Regions from separate parts of the Brachybacterium sp. Marseille-Q7125 genome, predicted to be linked through region 1. Evidence: predicted binding sites of a transcription regulator. Region 1 holds the regulator's gene; the other holds the start of a gene.

Region 1 (9,423 bases):
AGAGCATCGAAGCTCCCCTGGACGAGGAGTACGACGCCTTCGAGGACATCCCCACCGAGGACACGGAACCATCGGCCCCGGAACCCGAGCCCGTGACCGCCGCCATCCGGATCATCGACGCCAGCGAGGAGACCGCCCGATGATGCTCAGCCGCCTGGCCGACTCGATGTTCTGGATCGGCCGCTACGTGGAGCGCGCCGACCAGACCGCTCGCATCCTCGACGTGAAGCTGCAGGCCATCACCGAGGACGCGGCCCTGGACGTGCAGGAGGCCTGCGCCGGCCTGTACGCGATCTTCGGGATCACCGATGTGGCCGACGCCGACCGCACCGTGCAGCGCGTCCTGGATCGGCTGGTGACCGACCGCCGCAACCCCTCGTCGGTAGCCGGTGCCCTGCAGACCGCCCGGGAGAACGCGCGGGGCGCCCGCGAAATGCTCTCCACCGAGGTATGGGAGTCGCTGAACACCACCACCCTGGGCCTGCCGCGCGGCGTGCGGCCCAGCCGCATGCACGGCACCTTCCAATACGCCAAGGACCGCTGCGCCGTGTTCACCGGGCTCATCGAATCCTCCATGACCCGCGATGAGGCGTGGCTGTTCTGTCGCATCGGCCAGCAGCTCGAACGGGTGGACATGCTGGCCCGCAATCTGCAGGCTCACGATCTCGAGCAGGCGACCGATGCGTCGACCGTGACGCTGCTGCGCTCGTGCGGTGCCCATGAGGCGTACATCCGCTCCTACCGCGGGCGCGTGCGCAGCACGAGCGCGATCGAATTCCTGCTGCTGGATTCCATCTTCCCCCGCTCGGCCGTGCACTGCCTGGCAGAGCTGGATGCAGCGCTCGAGACGCTCGCGAAGCTGCATGGCTCAACCTTCGATCGTGTCGGCACCGCGGAGCCGAGTCGACGGATCGTCGGGCAGGCGCAGGCGAGTCTGCGCTTCCGGGCGCTCGAGGAGATCCTCACGGATTTCGACCAGGAGATGGAGCAGCTGCAGCTGGTCACCGGCGCCATCACCCGCGGCCTGGGCAGCCGCTACTTCGACCCGGACCTCACCTGAGGCCCCGGGCCGGGGCGGGGCTCCGAGCTGCTGAGCGCCGCGGGAGCTGTGAGGTTGCGCCTGCCCGCGCGCCGGGTACGCGACGCCCCGCGCGCCCCGTGAGACCATAGGACGATGCCCGGCGCAGCAGCGCCTGGCCCCGCCATCGACGAGAGGACTGCTGCCGGTGACCCCGAGGATCGCTGCCGACCAGGCGACGGACATCCAGCCCGCCGCCACCGCCCAGGAGCGGCTGCGCAACTTCTGCATCATCGCGCACATCGACCACGGAAAGTCCACGCTGGCCGACCGGATGCTGCAGATCACCGGGATCGTCGAAGAGCGGCTGATGCGCGCCCAGTACCTCGACAAGATGGACATCGAACGCGAGCGCGGCATCACCGTGAAGTCCCAGGCGGTGCGCATGCCCTGGCAGGTCGACGGCGACAACTATGCGCTGAACATGATCGACACCCCCGGGCACGTGGACTTCACCTACGAGGTCTCCCGCTCGCTGGCCGCCTGCGAAGGCGCGATCCTGCTGGTGGATGCCGCACAGGGCATCGAGGCGCAGACGCTGGCGAACCTGTACCTGGCGATGGAGCACGATCTGACGATCATCCCGGTGCTCAACAAGATCGACCTGCCCGGCGCGGAACCGGAGAAGTACGCCGCAGAGATCGGCCAGCTCGTGGGCGTGGACCCCGAGGACGTCCTGCGCGTCTCCGGCAAGACCGGCGAGGGCGTCCCAGACCTGCTGGATCACGTGGTGCGCACAGTGCCCGCTCCGGAGGGCAACCCCGATGCGCCCTGCCGCGCGATGATCTTCGACTCCGTCTACGACACCTACCGCGGCGTGGTCACCTACGTGCGCGTGGTCGACGGGCACCTTGAGGCCCGTGACCGCATCGACATGATGTCCACCGGCGCCCACCACGAGCTGCTCGAGATCGGCGTGAGCTCTCCGGAGCCGAAGCCGAGCCCGGGCATCGGCACCGGTGAAGTGGGCTACCTGATCACCGGCGTGAAGGACGTGCGCCAGTCCAAGGTGGGCGATACCGTCACCACCTCCGTGCGGGGTGCCGAGGAGCCGCTGCCCGGCTACACCGAGCCCAAGCCCATGGTGTATTCGGGGCTGTTCCCCATCGACGGCTCGGACTATCCGGCGCTGCGCGATGCGCTGGACAAGCTGAAGCTCAACGATGCCGCCCTCAGCTATGAGCCGGAGACCTCCACGGCGCTCGGCTTCGGGTTCCGGGTGGGTTTCCTGGGGCTGCTGCACCTGGAGATCATCCGAGAACGGCTCGAGCGCGAATTCGACCTCGACCTCATCTCCACCGCCCCGTCGGTCGTCTACCACGTGGTGATGGAGGACGGCACCGAGGTGGAGGTGCTGAACCCGTCGGACTTCCCCGCCGGGAAGGTGCATGAGATCAGCGAGCCCGTCGCGAAGGCCACCATCCTGGTGCCCAGCGAGTTCATCGGCGCGGTCATGGAGCTGTGCCAGTCCAAGCGCGGGAGCCTCGGTGGCATGGACTACCTCAGTGAGGACCGCGTCGAGCTGCGGTACACGCTGCCGCTGGCGGAGATCGTCTTCGACTTCTTCGATCAGCTGAAGTCCCGCACCCGCGGCTACGCGTCTTTGGACTACGACGTGTCCGGCTCGCAGGTTGCGGACCTGGTGAAGGTCGACATGCTGCTGCAGGGCGAGCCGGTGGATGCCTTCAGCGCCATCGTCCACCGCGACAAGGCCTACAACTACGGCGTGGAGATGGCGGGGAAGCTGAAGAACCTCATCCCGCGCCAGCAGTTCGAGGTGCCGATCCAGGCCGCGATCGGCTCGCGCATCATCGCCCGCGAGAACATCCGTGCCATGCGCAAGGACGTGCTGTCCAAGTGCTACGGCGGCGATATCTCCCGGAAGCGCAAGCTGCTGGAGAAGCAGAAGGAGGGCAAGAAGCGCATGAAGAACATCGGCTCTGTCGAGGTGCCGCAGGAGGCGTTCATCGCCGCGCTGTCCTCTGACGCCGCCGATTCCTCCAAGGACGGCAAGAAGAAGTAAGGCCGGAGCTCGGGAGATCGATGAGCACACGAGCAGTCACCGGGAGCCTTGCCGCCATCTGCCTGCCGCGTCAGCTGTTCCCGGTCACCACCCGGGGCCGTCTGATGAGCGGCATTGACAAGCGCCCCGTCGACGGACCCATCCAGGTGCTCACCCACGGCATCTGGGGCGATGTGCAAGGGGACCGCGAGCACCACGGCGGCCTGTTCAAAGCCGTCTACGCCTTCGCCCGGGAGCAACGGGAGGCGCTCGCACGCAGCACCGGACGCCAGTTCCCCGACGGCTTCTTCGGCGAGAACCTCGTGACCGCCGGTATCGACACGGACGGCGCCGAGATCGGCGAGCAGTGGCGCATCGGCAGTACCATCCTCGAGGCCACCTGCCAACGCACCCCCTGCGGGACCCTCGCCGAGCGGGTGGGGGACCCGCGCTTCGGTCGACGCTTCACCGAGCACGGCCATCCCGGCACCTACCTCCGCGTGCTCCAGGAGGGGGAGATCAGCGCCGGTGATGCGATCGAGGTGATCGGTCGGCCCGGGCACGGCGTGTGCATCCGCGATGCCTTCCGCGGTCTGAACGCTGAGCAGGCAGCAGCTGTTCTCGACTGGTCCGCGACGAGCGGCACTGTGCTGTACAGCTCTCTCGTGAACGCCGCCGTGCGGGCGCTCGAGAAGTCCGGCAGCGTGCGTTCCCATCCAGCAGCGCTGACCTCTGATGGCCGGGGGAGCTGAGTCGATGCCTTCCCGCGACGATTCGAGCCCGCAGCGCGCGCTGTCGGCCTACATCCACATCCCGTTCTGTGCGGTGCGCTGCGGCTACTGCGACTTCAACACGTACACGAACGCGGAACTCGGCGGCGGTGGCTCACAGCGCGAGTACCCCGCCAACGCGATGCGGGAGATGGAGCTCCAGCTCGCCGATGACCTCGCCGCCGGGTACCGCTACCAACAGATCGCGACCGTGTTCTTCGGCGGCGGAACCCCGACGCTGCTGCCCGCCGGTGATCTCGTGGCCATGCTCGCGCATCTGCGCTCCCTCATCCCGCTCGCCCCGGACGCGGAGGTCACCACCGAGGCGAACCCCGATTCGGTCACCCCGGACTCCCTCGCCGAGCTCGCTGCGGGCGGCATCACCCGCGTGTCCTTCGGTATGCAGTCCGCGGTCCGCTCGGTGCTCGCCACCCTGGACCGCACCCACGACCCTGACCGCATCCCCCAGGTGGTGCAGTGGGCGAAGGACGCCGGACTCGCCGTGAGCCTCGACCTCATCTACGGCACCCCGGGGGAGACCCTCGCTGATGTGGAGACCTCGGTGCGTGCCGCCCTGGACTGCGGGATCGACCATCTTTCCGCGTATTCACTGATCATCGAGGGCAATACGGCGATGGCCCGGCAGCTGCGCCGCGGGGAGATCACCGCCCCGGATGGCGACGACATGGCCGACAAGTATGAGCTGATCGATGACCTCACCCGCGCCGACGGGCTTCAGTGGTACGAGGTCTCCAACTTCGCCCGCACCCGCGCGGACCGCTCCCGGCACAACCTCGCTTACTGGACCGGACGCGACTGGTGGGGCATCGGCCCCGGCGCCCACCGCCATCGCAACGGCGAACGCTCCTGGAACCTCAAGCATCCCAGCCGGTACGCCGCGCGCCTTGCCGACGGGCGGCTGCCCGTTCAGGAGTCCGAGCAGCTCACGGCCAAGGACCGTCTCGTGGAGCGGATCATGCTCGAGCTGCGGATCGCCGATGGGCTCGACGTCACCGTCGTCCCCGAGCAGCGGCGTCACCTGCTTGCCGTCCACGCTGAGCGCGGTCACCTGGAGGCGGACGCACTGACGGCCGGCCGCGCGGTCCTCACGCGAGCCGGCCGTCTGCTGGCTGATGCGGTCATCCGTGACCTGGTGCCCTGAGGGCGTCAGTCACTTCACGAAGCGCAGGTTCAGCGGGTAGTTCCAGTACTCGCCCTGGTTGGCCTTGACCGCGCCGATGATCGCGAAGATCAGCTGCAGCAGCGCGGGGATCCCCACTAGCGGGAAGAGGAATGAACCGAGGCCCAGGGTGATCACCGTGAGGATGGTGATGACGACGGTGAGCACCACCTGGGCGATGAGCACCGCGATCGCACCGTTGAGGGCCTCCGCGGAGTGGTAGCGCACGAAGCGGTCACGATCCTTGTAGATCAGGAAGATGATCAGCGGACCCACCCAGCCCAGGAAGCCCCAGGAGACGACGTGGCCGAGCCCCACGGCGAGCTGCGACAGCATCGCCCACAGGCGCGAGTCGGAGCGGTTGATGGGTTCGCCGCTCAGGGGACCGTCATACACGCCCGCGGTGCCGGGAGCCGGCTGGTCCGGGGCCTGGTCGGAGGACCCGCCGGCGGCGCGCGGGGCCTGCTGGGCGCTCTGCGGAGACGAGAAGGCAGGCTGCTGAGAGCCCGCGGGCTGCGAGGTCTCCGACTGTGGGGAGGAGTACGGGTCGTGGGGGTACGGGCTCTGGGTCATCTCAGGCTCCTTCCGGGACCACCGGGAGTGGTCTGTGCGTCGATGACCCCAGCCTAGAGTTCGATGACCCGTGCGTCCGCGTGGACAGCCGCCGAGGACGGTGGGGGTTTACCCCCAGAACGATGGAGATGACGAGGCGACGCCGGGTCGCTGCTCCGCAGCGGCGATCCCGTCAGCTCTGCTCGACGGTCACGAAGTCGATGAGCTCCTCGATGCGGCCCGAGAGCGTCGGCTCCACGTCGGCGTAGGACCGCACCGTGGCAAGGATCCGCTTCCATCCCAGACCGATGTCAGCGGCATCCTCATGCGGCCAGCCGAGCGCCGCGAGGGTGCCGACCTTGATGTCGGTGCCGCGCGGGAAATGTGGCCACTCGCGCAGACCCACGCGGGCCGGTTTGATCGCCTGCCACACATCCACATACGGGTGCCCGAGCAGGGTGACGTTCCCGCTCGCGCCGGGCAGCGCCATCACCTCAGCCGCGATCCGCGACTCCTTCGAGCCGCGCACCAGGTGATCCACGAGGATTCCGAGCCGCCGCCCGGGAGAGGGAGCGAAGTGCTGCACCCGCTCGACGAGGTTGTCAGCGCCCTCGAGCTGCTCGACGACGATGCCTTCGATGCGCAGATCATGCCCCCAGACCTTCTGGATCAGCTCGGCATCGTGGGTGCCCTCCACCCAGATGCGGGAGGCCCGGGCCGTGCGCGCCTTCGCCCCTTCGACATACACGGAGCCGGAGGCGGAGCGCTTGGGACCGCGCGGGGCGCGCGGTGCGGGGCGTGTGAGCACGACGGGCTTCCCGTCGATCATGAAGCCGGGACCCAGCGGGAAGGTGCGCCGCACACCGCCACGGCCCTCGAGCTCCACCACGATCTCGCCGGCGATCTTCTCCAGGCGCTGGATCGCGCCGGTGAAACCTGTCGACGCCTCTTCGACCACGAGGTCGCGCTGCACGGGAACCTCGCGTGCTACGGGTCGCTGACGGTGATGGGCGGGTGGGCCGGAGGACAGAACGTCATGGCCGTACCGGTCGGGGAAGGAAGCAGGCACGCGCGTCACCGTACACGGGGGTGGTGCACAGCGCGGGGAACCGGGTGGCGGGGCGAGCGCGTCGTGTCCCCTCGTGGCGAACGCCTCCCTGGTGACCGGCGCGTCGGCGCGTAGGATTGGCACCTGGCGCCAGTGAGTGCCAGAGTGCTGGGTGGCTATGTGCCCAGCGCGCATCCTGAGCGTGGACCGTGAGAGAGGGAGGTGAGAGCGACGGACGCCCGGAAGCTGCAGATCCTCGGCGCGATCGTCGAGGACTACGTCTCCACCCGCGAGCCCGTCGGCTCGAAATCCCTCCTGGAGCGCCACGAGCTCGGTGTCTCCGCCGCCACCGTGCGCAACGACATGTCGGTCCTGGAGGAAGAGGGGCTGATTCATCAGCCCCACACCTCCGCCGGACGCGTTCCCACGGACAAGGGCTACCGCGCCTTCGTCGATCACGTCGCGACGATCAAGCCGCTGTCGGCCCCGGAGCGTCGCGCCATCCGCACCCTCCTCGAGGGCGCCGGAGACGTCGAGGAGCTGCTGGCCCGCACCGTCCGGGCTCTTGCCCAGCTCACCCAGCAGGTTGCGATGGTGCAGTACCCGGCGCGCAAGCAGGCCCGGGTGCGGCACGTCGAACTCGTGAAGGTCGCCGACAGCCTCCTGCTGCTCGTGCTCATCACCGAATCCGGACGCGTGGACCAGCGCACCGTCCCCGTTCTCGCGGGACAGCCCGCCGAGTACTACCTGGACCTGCGCGATCAGCTGCTGCGTGTGGTCGCCGGGCGGGAGGTCACCGACCTCGCCCAGCCCCTCACGGACTACCTCGAGGATCTCAGCCCCGCTGAACGCCCCGCGGCAGCAGAGGTCGCCGAGGCCCTCGCAGCGCTCGCGGCCACCCGCGTGGAGGACCGCATCATGATGGCCGGCACCGCGAACATCGCCCGCTCCGCCCAGGACTTCGCGCGCGATGTCGAACCGCTGCTGGATGTTCTCGAAGAGCAGCTGGTGCTCATGCGGCTGTTCACCGAAATGCACATCCGCCCCGGCGATGTTGAGGTGCGCATCGGCTCTGAACTGCACGACGAAGCCCTGCATCGCGCCGCGCTGGTGGGGGCCGGGTACGGCGCCGGTTCGCACCTGGCGATCCTGGGGCCGCGCCGCATGGACTACGTGACCGGCATCTCCACCGTCCAGGCGATCGCCCGCTACGTCTCCCGCTATCTCGAGTAACCCCGTGTGCCCCGGCGCGACAGGCCACATCGGCCCCTTGTCCGCCGCACGCCGACCCCCGCCGCCTGCGCGGCCACCGACCCTGCGAAGGACCCTGAGTGAACGAGGACTACTACGACCTGCTGGGCGTCTCCCGCGATGCCTCCACCGAGGAGATCAAGAAGGCGTACCGCAAGCTCGCCCGCACCCTCCATCCGGACGTGAACCCAGATCCGGAGGCCGGCGAGAAGTTCAAGAAGGTCTCCCAGGCCTATGAGACGCTCTCCCACGCCGACAAGCGTCGCCAGTACGACATGGGCGGCGGACCGGGCATGGGCGGCTTCCCCGGCGGCGGTGCCGGCTTCGACTTCACCGACATCTTCGACATGTTCGCCGGGGCCTCCGGGATGCGCGGCCGCTCTCAAGGGCCCGTCCCGCGTCGCCGCCGCGGCGGAGACGTGCTGCGCCGCGTCAAGATCGACCTGCGCAGCGTCGTGTTCGGCACCGAGGAGAAGGTCACGTTCCGCACGGCCGTGTTGTGCGAGCGCTGCACCGGCTCGTGCTGCGAGCCCGGCACCAGCCCCACCCCCTGCACCGCGTGCAACGGCTCCGGGCACGTCCAGCGCGTGGCCCAGTCTCTGCTGGGGCAGATGGTCACGATGGCCCCCTGCCCCACGTGCGATGGGCACGGCGATGTCATCGAATCGCCCTGCACCGCCTGTTCCGGTCACGGCCGCACCGCCGCCGAGCGCACCGTCACCGTGCGCGTCCCCTCTGGCGTCGAGAACGGCACGCGGATCCAGCTGCGCGGCGAAGGTGAGGTCGGGGAGGCCGGCGGTCCGGCCGGTGACCTGTTCGTCGAACTGTCCGTCCGCGATCACGAGTTGTTCGAGCGCGAAGGCGATGACCTCGTGACCACCCTGGCCATTCCGATGACCTCCGCAGCCCTCGGCGCGACGATCCCCCTGGAGACCTTCGACGGCGCCCAGGACGTGGACGTGGCCCCCGGTTCACAGCCGGGGGAGGAGATCACGCTGAAGGGACTCGGCGTCACCCCGCTGCGCCGGGAACGCCGTGGCGACATCCGGGTCATCCTCGACGTGGACGTCCCCACCTCCCTCAGCGAGGAGGAACAGGACCTGCTGCGCCAGTTCGCAGCACTGCGCGGGGAGGAAACCACCCGCCGCCCCGTCAAGGGCCAGGGTCCCTTCGCCCGGCTGCGCGAACGCCTGCGCGACCTCTGAGACCACGCCTGAGACCGCACCGCACCTGGAGGAAGCGCGCCCATGCCCACCACGCCGCCCGGGTTCCTCATCGACGATGACGCCCTCGCCCGTGCGAGCGAGGGAGAGCAGCTGACCCTCGCCGGGGACGAAGGGCGGCACGCGGCGAAGGTCGCGCGCATCGGCGTGGGGGAGCAGGTGCTGCTCACCGACGGCCCCGGCCGACAGGTGCTCGCCGAGGTGATCGCCGCCCGCAAGGAGCAGCTGGATCTGCGCCTTCTGAGTGACCCGAGCCCCGCCGTGGAGCGCCTGCCGCGCCTGGCGCTCGTGCAGGCCCTCGCCACCGGCGGCCGGGATG
Region 2 (9,423 bases), on a different contig from region 1:
CGAAGGCATCGTCGTCCGGATCTGTGATGGTGACGCCCGCGTCCTCCATCTGCGCGATGCTCGAGGCGGTCTCCTCCTCCCACAGGCGCACGAACTCCTCCTGCGCCGCGGTGAAGCTCGTCGCGAAGGCCTCCTGGTCCGCGGGATCCATGCCGTGGATGCGGTCCACGTTCGCCATCACGTAGTCCAGACCCACCAGGTGATTGGTGAGCGTGAAGTACGGGGCGATCTCGTAGTGCCGCTGGGTCACGTAGCTGACCTCGTTGTTCTCCGCGCCGTTGAGCACTCCGGCCTGCAGGGCGGTGTACACCTCGCCGTAGGCCATCGGGGTGGGTGAGCCACCGAGGGCGCGGGTGAGCTCCATGAAGACATCGGATTCCTGCACACGGATGCGCAGGCCGGCGAGATCATCGGGCCCCTCGATCGGGCCGCGGTCGGTGTACACGTGGCGTGCCCCCTGGGTGAAGCCGCCCAGCACCCGCAGGCGGTGGCTCGGTTCGAGGGAGGAGAACAGCTCGCCCACCAGGGAGTCTTCGTTCAGCACGGCCATCTGGTGGTCGATATCCCGGAACGCTCCGGGCAGGTTGAGGGGCCGGAAGGCCCGGGAGAGGTTCTCCACCTGGGGCGCGGAGATGACCGCGATGTCCACGGACCCGTCGGAGACCAGCTGGACCACTTCCTGCTGCGCGCCGAGCGCCTCATTGGCGTAGATGCGCGCGCCCCAGCGTCCGTCAGTGGACTCCACCAGCTTCTCTCCGAAGTAGGTGAGGGCCAGGTAGCTGGGGTGGGTCTCCGTCTGGTTCAGGGAGATGGACAGGATGTTCTCCGCCGCGGTGGCGGCCTCGCTGCCGGTGCAGCCGGCCAGGGCGACAGAGCCCAGCCCCAGGGCCGGGATGCCGACCAGCAGTGCGCGCCGGGTCAGACGGGTGCCGTCACGGGGGCGGAGGATGCGCGGGGGTGCGCAGGACATCGATCATGACCTCCTTGTCATGCAGGTGATCGCGCGAGCCTAAGGGGGTTGCGGTGCGCTGTAGTCCATCGCACCTCGCGCACCCTGGCGAGGATTTGCAGCAGGTTGCCCGCTTCCCGCTCCTGTCCCGGGCGTCTCAACTCACCCCTTACCCCGGAGTACCGCGGGTCCGACACCGCATAGCGCGCTGACACCCGCACTACGCCGAGGTAGGTGGTGGTGCGGGGGCCGCAGCCTGCGCTCCCTCAAGCACGTCGAAGCCCCGGCACCCTCCTGGGGTGCCGGGGCTCCGGGTGATCGGCTGAGGCCGATGGGATCAGCGGGGCTGATCAGGGCGCGGGATCAGCCCGCGCGGCCTGATCACATCATGCCGCCCATACCTCCCATGCCGCCCATCTCGTCGGCCCCGCCACCGGCCTTGACCGGCTCCGGCTTGTCAGCCACCACGGCCTCGGTGGTCAGGAACAGGCCCGCGATGGACGCCGCGTTCTGCAGCGCGGAGCGGGTGACCTTCACCGGGTCGATGATGCCGGCGGCCAGCAGGTCCTCGTACTCGCCGGTCGCGGCGTTCAGGCCCTGGCCCACGGGCAGGGACTTGACCTTCTCCGCGATGACGCCGCCCTCGAGGCCGGCGTTGACGGCGATCTGCTTGAGCGGAGCCTCGATGGCGACCTTGACGATGTTGCCGCCGGTGGCCTCGTCACCCTCCAGGGTGAGCGCACCGAAGGTGTCCTTGCCAGCCTGCAACAGCGCGACGCCGCCACCGGCGACGACGCCCTCCTCCACGGCGGCCTTGGCGTTGCGCACGGCGTCCTCGATGCGGTGCTTGCGCTCCTTGAGCTCCACCTCGGTGGCGGCACCGGCCTTGATGACGGCCACGCCGCCGGCCAGCTTCGCGAGGCGCTCCTGGAGCTTCTCGCGGTCGTAGTCCGAGTCGGAGTTCTCGATCTCTGCACGGATCTGGGCCACGCGGCCGTTGATGCGATCCGCATCCCCGGCGCCCTCGACGATGGTGGTCTCGTCCTTGGTGACGACGACCTTGCGGGCCTGGCCCAGCTGCTCGAGGCCGGCGGTCTCCAGCTTGAGACCCACCTCCTCGGCGATGACCTGGCCGCCGGTGAGGATGGCCATGTCCTCCAGCATCGCCTTGCGGCGGTCGCCGAAGCCGGGGGCCTTGACGGCCACGGACTTGAAGGAGCCCTTGAGCTTGTTCAGCACCAGCACCGCGAGAGCCTCGCCCTCGACGTCCTCGGCGATGATGAACAGCGGCTTGCCGGACTGGATGACCTTCTCCAGCAGCGGCAGCAGGTCCTTGACGGTGGAGATCTTCGAGCTCAGCAGCAGGACGTAGGGGTCCTCGAGCACGGCCTCCTGACGCTCGGCGTCGGTGACGAAGTACGGCGAGATGTAGCCCTTGTCGAAGCGCATGCCCTCGGTGAGCTCGAGCTCGAGGCCCATGGTGTTGGACTCCTCGACCGTGATCACGCCCTCCTTGCCGACCTTGTCGAGGGCCTCGGCGATGAGCTCGCCGATGGCCGGGTCCGCAGCGGAGATCGCGGCGGTGGAGGCGATCTGCTCCTTGGTCTCGATCTCCTTGGCCTGCTTGAGCAGGGTCTCGGAGACGGCGGCCACGGCCTTGTCGATGCCGCGCTTGAGCGCGATCGGGTTGGCGCCGGCGGCGACGTTGCGCAGGCCCTCCTTGACCAGGGCCTGGGCGAGGACGGTGGCGGTGGTGGTGCCGTCGCCCGCGATGTCGTCGGTCTTCTTGGCGACCTCCTTCACCAGCTCGGCGCCGATCTTCTCGTAGGGATCGTCGAGTTCGATCTCCTTGGCGATCGACACGCCGTCGTTGGTGATGGTGGGGGCGCCCCAGGACTTCTCGAGCACGACGTTGCGGCCCTTGGGGCCGAGGGTGACCTTGACGGCGTCGGCGAGCTGGTTCATACCCCGCTCGAGGCCGCGCCGGGCCTCCTCGTCGTAAGAGATGAGCTTGGCCATTGTGGAATCTCTCCCGTGTGGTGTGTGTCCACCCGACCCAGTGCCCGCGACGGACGAGGACCCGCGCCGTGTTCATGTCCCACGGCGCGCGCCCCCTCACGGGGCCGGAATGTTCGTGGTCGGCGGGCGGGGGCGACGACGCCGACGGGCGCTGTCACTCTCGATCGCCGAGTGCCAGATCATCATAAGCACTCCCCCGCCGAGAGTGCTAATGGACGGGCGCCTCGCGGCCGCTGTTCGCCCTCGGCACAGTCGAGCCGTCGCTGAACGGATCAGAAGCCCAGGCCGGTGAGCCATCGACGCAGCTCGCCCTCGGCCTCCTGCCCGTGCTCCGCGCGGGAAAAGGTGTCCAGGATCCGGCCGTCCTCGAGGTAGAGGACGCGCTGCGCGGCGGCGGCCACGCGCGGATCGTGCGTGACCATGACGACGGTGGTGCCCTCGGCGTGCACGGCGGCGAGCGCCTCCATGACCTCGGTGGCCATCGCGGAGTTCAGCGCACCGGTGGGCTCGTCGGCCAGCACCACACGCGGCGAGACCGCGAGGGCCCGGCAGATCGAGGCGCGCTGGAGCTGCCCGCCGGAGGCCTCGGTGATGCGGTGGTCCGCCACCGCCGCGATCCCGAAGCGCTCCAGGAGCCCGTCCACTCGCTCGGCGACCTCGGCGCGCGGCAGATCACCGGCCTTCAGCGCCGGCAGCAGGACGTTGTCCCGGATGCTCAGGGCGTCCAGGAAGTACGGCTGCTGGAACACGAAGCCGAGGCTGTGCAGGCGCACGCGGCTCAGCTCCCGGTCCGACAGTGCGGTGAGATCCGTGCCGTCGATCTCGACGTGTCCGGCGGTGGGACGGTCCAAGCCGCCCAGTAGGTGCAGCAGGGTGGACTTCCCGGAGCCGGAGGCTCCCATCACCGCGAGGAACTCGCTGCCTGAGACCTCGAGGTCGATCCCGCGCAGCACCTCGGTGGGCGGCTCGGTGGTGGTGTAGCTCTTGCGCAGATCATGCGCGCGCAGGATCGGGGTCGAGCTCTCATCCGGGGTGGTCATTGTTCTCAGCCTCTCAACCGGGCCGACAGGTCGTCGGCGCGCATCCGAGCGGTCAGCACCCGGGCGGTGCCGACCCCGACGATCACGAGCAGGGCAGGCAGCACCCCGTAGAGCAGCCAGGGACTGCCCAGGAAGGTCAGCCGGGCGAGCCCCAGTCCCGCCGCGGACAGCAGCGACCCCGTGGCCCGGGGGCCCAGCGTTCCCGCGAGGACGGTGCCGACCATGACCCCGAGCAGGACCGTCGCCGCAGCCCGCCAGTGCACCTGCGCGGCCACGTCTGCCCGGGTGAAGCCGAGGGCGCACAGAACGCCGCTGCGACGCCGCTCCCGGGTCAGCTGCAGCCGCAGGAACAGCAGGGTGATCAGCGTGCAGATCATCGCCACCGTCACCGCGGCGAGGAGGGCCGCGCCGCGCAGGGCGCCGCGCAGGTAGGCGGTGCTCTGGCGGGCGTACTCCTCCTGCGGGATGGTGCGGGCCTGCTCCACGGCGCCATCCAGCTCCGCTGCCACCTGCTGGGGATCAGCGCCGTCGGCGACGTCAGCGAAGATCGTGTAGCGGTCGGCCGCCTCCGGCACCACCCCCTGCTGCTTCATGGTGAACCCTCCGGAGGTGATGTCCTGGTAGATGCCGCTGACGCGCAGGGTGCGCTCCTTCCCGTCCCGCCGCACGGTGAGCTCCTGCCCCGTGCTCACCCCGTAGCGGTCGGCCGCCAGGACGGACAGCGCCACCTCGTCCTCCTGCGGGGCACTGCCTTCGAGGTACGGCAGCTCCAGCGCGGAATGATCCCCCACCTCGAGCATCCGGCTGTCCCAGCCGTCGGGCCCTTGCACCTGGGTGAGCACCCCGCCCACCACCAGCACATCGGTGACGTCCTCCCGCTGCCGCATCTCTTCGAGCGCCACGTCGCGCACGGCGTCGAGGTCCTCGGCGAAGGCGATCGTGGTCATGAGGTCGCTGTCAGGGACCCCCATGAAGGTGATGAACCGGGGACTGGAGAGGGTCAGGAACAGGGCGGCCGGCACGATCACGGCGATGGCGGCCAGGGCGTAGACCGCGGGCAGCAGCGCCCAGGACCGCGCCTGCCGCAGCAGGGTGAGGAGGGCGAGGCGCCGGTTCACCCCGCGGGGACGGACCCGCGAAAGGGCGCTGCGCGCCATGCCGCGGCCGGTCCGGCGGGGGCGGCGGCGGGGAGCGTGCAGCGTGCCCTGCACCAGGGCGGTCACGACGCTCGCCCTCCCGACGTCCCGCAGCACCATCCGGCATGAGAGCACGATCACGAGGTACACGACCACCAGGGTCGCGAGCGGTGCGAGGACCGTGGCCGGTCCGATGGGCGCTGCGGCATAGGCGGCGGAGAGCCCGCGGGTGAGCACCGCCGCAGCCGGCACCGCGGCGAGACTTCCCAGCAGGCAGCCCGCCGCCGCGAGGACCCGGAACCGCCCCAGGTACAGCCCGGCGATGAAGCCGGGCGGAAGGCCGATGGCACGCAGCGTCCCGATCTGGCGCACATCATCCTCGAGCGTCCCGCGGATCACGAAGACGATGTTCAGCAGCGCGATGAGCAGCAGGATCACGCTGACCGCGATGAGGGCGAAGGCCGCGAGCCCGTCGCTGATCACGTACATCAGACGGATCAGCTCGATCGTGACGGCCTGCCCGTTAGTGGGCACTCCGGGGGCGGTCTGGTACGCGGCCTGCAGTGCACCGGCTGCGGACGGGTCCGTCAGCCGGTACTCGACGATGATCTCGTGGGAGAACCTCTCACCCGCCTCGAGCCGCTGCCAATCCTGCGCGGAGATCACGAAGCGCACCGAGGAGGAGAGCGAGGAGGCCATCTGGCCATCGCGCACGGTTCCCGCCACAGTGAGGTCCACCTGTTCGTGACCGGTGTCGATGCGCAGCACGTCCCCGGGATCAAGCCCCTCGCGCTGCTGGTAGATGAGCGGGATGTACACCTCTCCGGGGCCGGGGCGGGCGATCTCCCCCGCTCCATCGAGCATCAGGTCGAACTCCTCATTGGGCTCGACGAAGAGGTTGTCCACCAGGCTGTCCGAGAGCGTGCCCGCGTCGCCCCCGTCCGGGGCGTGCCAGGAGATGTCGGAGCCGTCCACGCCGACGGTGCGCTCGATCATCCAGGTGTCGAGCTCCGGATGACCCGCGGCGAAGTCCTCGAGCGCCGCTCGGTCCACCTCGCCGGTGTGCATCTGCAGGAAATGCGGGGGCCGGGTCTGGGCGAACAGCTGCGTGCTCGCCCCGGCCAGACGTTCGACGACGATAGTGCCGGAGGCCATCAACAGGGCGCTGAGCATGACCACGGCCAGTAGCGCGGTGCTGGCCCCTCGGTCCCGCAGCAGATCCCTCCGGATCATCTGCCGCGTGATCGACCCTGTCCCCATGACCGCCACGTCCTCCCGCTCCCCGGCCCGCTATAGGGACATCATGAGCCCGTCCGGGGCGCGGAGGAGGCGCAAGCGCGCAGGTGTAGGGAGAGCAGAGGAAGATCTGGCTGCTGGCGGGTGGGCGCGGGCGGGGGCTTTCCCCCCGGCAGCAGGTCGCGGGCGGCAGGCTGGGCTCGGGTCAGCCCTCGCCGCCGCCGACCTCCTCGGGCGTCTGCACGGCGATGAAGGTGATGGGGCTGTCGTACTCGTCGCTCTGGCGGGCCTCCCCGGCGCCCACCTCATCGGCGAGCGCCTGCGCGGTGGCCTGATCCTCGCTGCTGCGGTAGAAGACGACGGACTGCTCCTGGCGGTTGTCGGCGGTGGCCACCCCGACGTTCTCCCAGCCGCTGCCCTGCAGGGTCTCCTGCCACGAGCCGGCCAGCCCGTTGATGCCCGCGGCGTTGACCACGCGCACCGCGACGCTGCGGTCCGGTTCGGGAGCCGGTTCCTCGGACTCCTCCTCGCCATCCTCGCCCTCCGGCTCGGACTCCTCGGCGGTGGTCTCCGCCTGCGTGGTGGGGTCCTGGGCGCGGTCATCGCCGTCGCCGCCCATATTGCCGATGAGGAACAGCAACACCACGAGCATCACGACGGCCGCGCCGATAATGGCGATGTACAGCAGGTTTTCCCGCCAGAACGGCAGCTCGGCCCGATGCGCCCCATGGAAGGAGACGGCATCGGCCTCGTCGTCGAAACGGTCCGGCGGGTAGGGATACTGGGAATCAGCCACGGCCCCATTAAACCCGCTTCACCCGGCGCGGTCGCGGAGCACACGCCCCGATGCGCCGTGCCTCAGGCCACGCGGCCGTCCCGCTGCGGGGCGGTCGCGCCCTCGGCGGTGGTGCGGCGGGCGCGCAGCCGGTTGATGAGCGCCGGGGCCGCCTGCAGGGCGGCGGGATCATCCAGCAGGGTGTTCAGCCGCACGTAGTAGGCGATCTTGGAGATGCCGATCTGTTCGCGGATGGCCCGTTCCTTCGCGCCGACGTACCGGAAGGTGCGTCCTTCGAGCTCGAGGATCTGCCGGTCACGGGCGCTCAGTCCCGGGACGGGCGCGGGGTGGGCGGCGGCGGAATCGGGCATGGATCCACGGTAGCGAGCACATCGGCGCTGATCGCTCCGGCGCGCCGGGCGGGCGCCGGTGGTGCGAGACTGGCCGCATGCCGCGACCGCTGACCGAGATCATCGCCCCCGATTGGGCTGAGGCCCTCGCCCCCGTGGAGGGGAGGCTGCGCGAGCTCGGGGATTTCCTGCGCGCGGAGACCGCCGCCGGCCGCGGGTACCTGCCGGCGGGTGATCAGGTGCTGCGGGCCTTCACCCGGCCGATGTCCGAGGTGCGGGTGCTGATCGTGGGGCAGGATCCCTATCCGACGCCGGGGCATCCGATCGGCCTGTCCTTCGCGGTGGATCGCGCGGTGCGGCCGCTGCCGCGCTCCCTGCAGAACATCTATCGGGAGCTCGAGGCGGATCTGGGCATCCCGCCGGCACCGCATGGAGATCTGAGCGCCTGGCAGGACCAGGGGGTGCTGCTGCTGAACCGGGTGCTCACGGTGCGGCCGGGTACCCCGGCCTCGCATCGGCGGCGTGGCTGGGAGGAGGTCACCGAGCAGGCGCTGCGGGCGCTCGTGCAGCGGGGCGGTCCGCTCGTGGCGCTGCTGTGGGGGGCCGATGCTCGCTCTCTGGTGCCGCTGCTGGGCGAGGTGCCGCATGTGGCGAGCCCGCATCCCAGCCCGCTGTCGGCCTCGCGCGGGTTCTTCGGTTCGCGGCCGTTCTCGCGGGTCAACGAGCTGCTGGCCGCGCAGGGGGCGCCCGCCGTGGACTGGCGCGTGCAGCGCTGAGATCAGCGGCGGGCGGCGGCCGATGGTCGGTGGGTCCGCGCGCCGCTCAGATCTTCCAGCTCCAGCTCTCCAGGATGCCGAGCAGGTCGGGGTCTTGATCGACGTTCTCGCCGAACGCCTCGATGGCCACCTGCACCACTTTGCCGTCCACATCCGTGCAGTACATCGTCGACATCGCGGGCTCGCCCTGGTACGTGCCGATGACCATGATCGTGGACCCCTCCCGACCGCCGAGGGTCCCGGTATCCACCTCGGACTTCTGATCCACGCTGTCCCACAGGGGACCGGCCCAGATGAGCGCGACCTCGCATTCGGTCTTCGCGTCGGCCCCATTGCTGAAGTGGTAGATCTTGACCTCTCGACGGGGCAGCGACCCTACCGTCTGTGTATCGGTCAGCCGCACCTCGCCACCGAGGCTCGTGAAGTCCTCGTCGTCGCTGGTGTCGGTGAATCCGGCGGGATAGGTGAGCGAGAACAGGTCATGGTCGATCGTGCCGCCGTCGCCGACGGGTTCCTCCTCGGGGCTCTGCCCGGGATCCTCCTCCGGGCTCTCACCGGGATCCTCTTCGGGGCTCTGGCCCGGGTCCTCCTCGGGCGATTCGCCCGGGTCCTCCTCCGGGCTCTCACCGGGATCCTCCTCGGGGCTCTCGCCCGGATCTTCCTCCGGCTCCTCCTGGCCGACGGCGCCACTGCCGCCCTGGTCGTCGCGCAGCAGGAAGTAGGCGGCGCCGCCGCCGAGACCCAGCACGCCGAGGATCAGGGCCAGGGCCAGACAGCCGAGCGCCAGCCACAGCCCGGTGCGGGAACTGCCCTGCGCCAGACGGTTCGGTGGTGGCATCGGGGAGCTCTGCTGCATCGGCGGAAAGCTGTAGTTCTGGCTCATCATGTCCCCTTGCCCCAGTGGTGTCGTCGGTGGCACGTCTGCGTGGTGCGCACCGATGTGGCAGCACTCCCGCCGCTGCAGACAGATTCTACCCGCCCCTGTGCCTCACCTCACAGGGTCAGTTTTTGTGGGGCTGAGCGACGGTGGTCCCGCTCAGCCGTCTATCCACTCTCAGCCGTCTATCCACTCTCAGCCGTCTATCCACTGCCAGCTGTCGAGGATCGCCTGCAGTTCGGGGCTCAGCTGCGCGGAGCCATGG

The links. The regulator HrcA, encoded in region 1, represses chaperone genes, less so after heat shock. The targets are predictions, from matches to a motif close to TTNGCACTCGNNNNNNNCGAGTGCNAA.
Region 2: groL (chaperonin GroEL) is a predicted target of HrcA. The motif match lies at 3,120-3,146, and genes of this name have one in related genera.

Annotation. Positions count from the first base shown of each region.
Region 1 covers NZ_JALLAL010000003.1:56,830-66,252, reverse strand. Annotated here, with positions in the region: gene MU407_RS01680 (circularly permuted type 2 ATP-grasp protein) at 1-143, shown strand, start outside; gene MU407_RS01675 (alpha-E domain-containing protein) at 140-1,060, shown strand; gene lepA (translation elongation factor 4) at 1,221-3,101, shown strand; gene MU407_RS01665 (MOSC domain-containing protein) at 3,122-3,832, shown strand; gene hemW (radical SAM family heme chaperone HemW) at 3,837-5,012, shown strand; gene MU407_RS01655 (DUF4870 domain-containing protein) at 5,022-5,603, opposite strand; gene MU407_RS01650 (DUF3097 domain-containing protein) at 5,776-6,651, opposite strand; gene hrcA (heat-inducible transcriptional repressor HrcA) at 6,853-7,863, shown strand; gene dnaJ (molecular chaperone DnaJ) at 7,962-9,086, shown strand; gene MU407_RS01635 (16S rRNA (uracil(1498)-N(3))-methyltransferase) at 9,129-9,423, shown strand, end outside.
Region 2 covers NZ_JALLAL010000047.1:3,976-13,398, reverse strand. Annotated here, with positions in the region: gene MU407_RS11215 (TRAP transporter substrate-binding protein) at 1-970, opposite strand, end outside; gene groL (chaperonin GroEL) at 1,331-2,968, opposite strand; gene MU407_RS11205 (ABC transporter ATP-binding protein) at 3,241-4,008, opposite strand; gene MU407_RS11200 (FtsX-like permease family protein) at 4,014-6,377, opposite strand; gene MU407_RS11195 (LytR C-terminal domain-containing protein) at 6,586-7,176, opposite strand; gene MU407_RS11190 (DUF3263 domain-containing protein) at 7,239-7,526, opposite strand; gene MU407_RS11185 (uracil-DNA glycosylase) at 7,604-8,281, shown strand; gene MU407_RS11180 (hypothetical protein) at 8,328-9,164, opposite strand; gene MU407_RS11175 (hypothetical protein) at 9,354-9,423, opposite strand, start outside.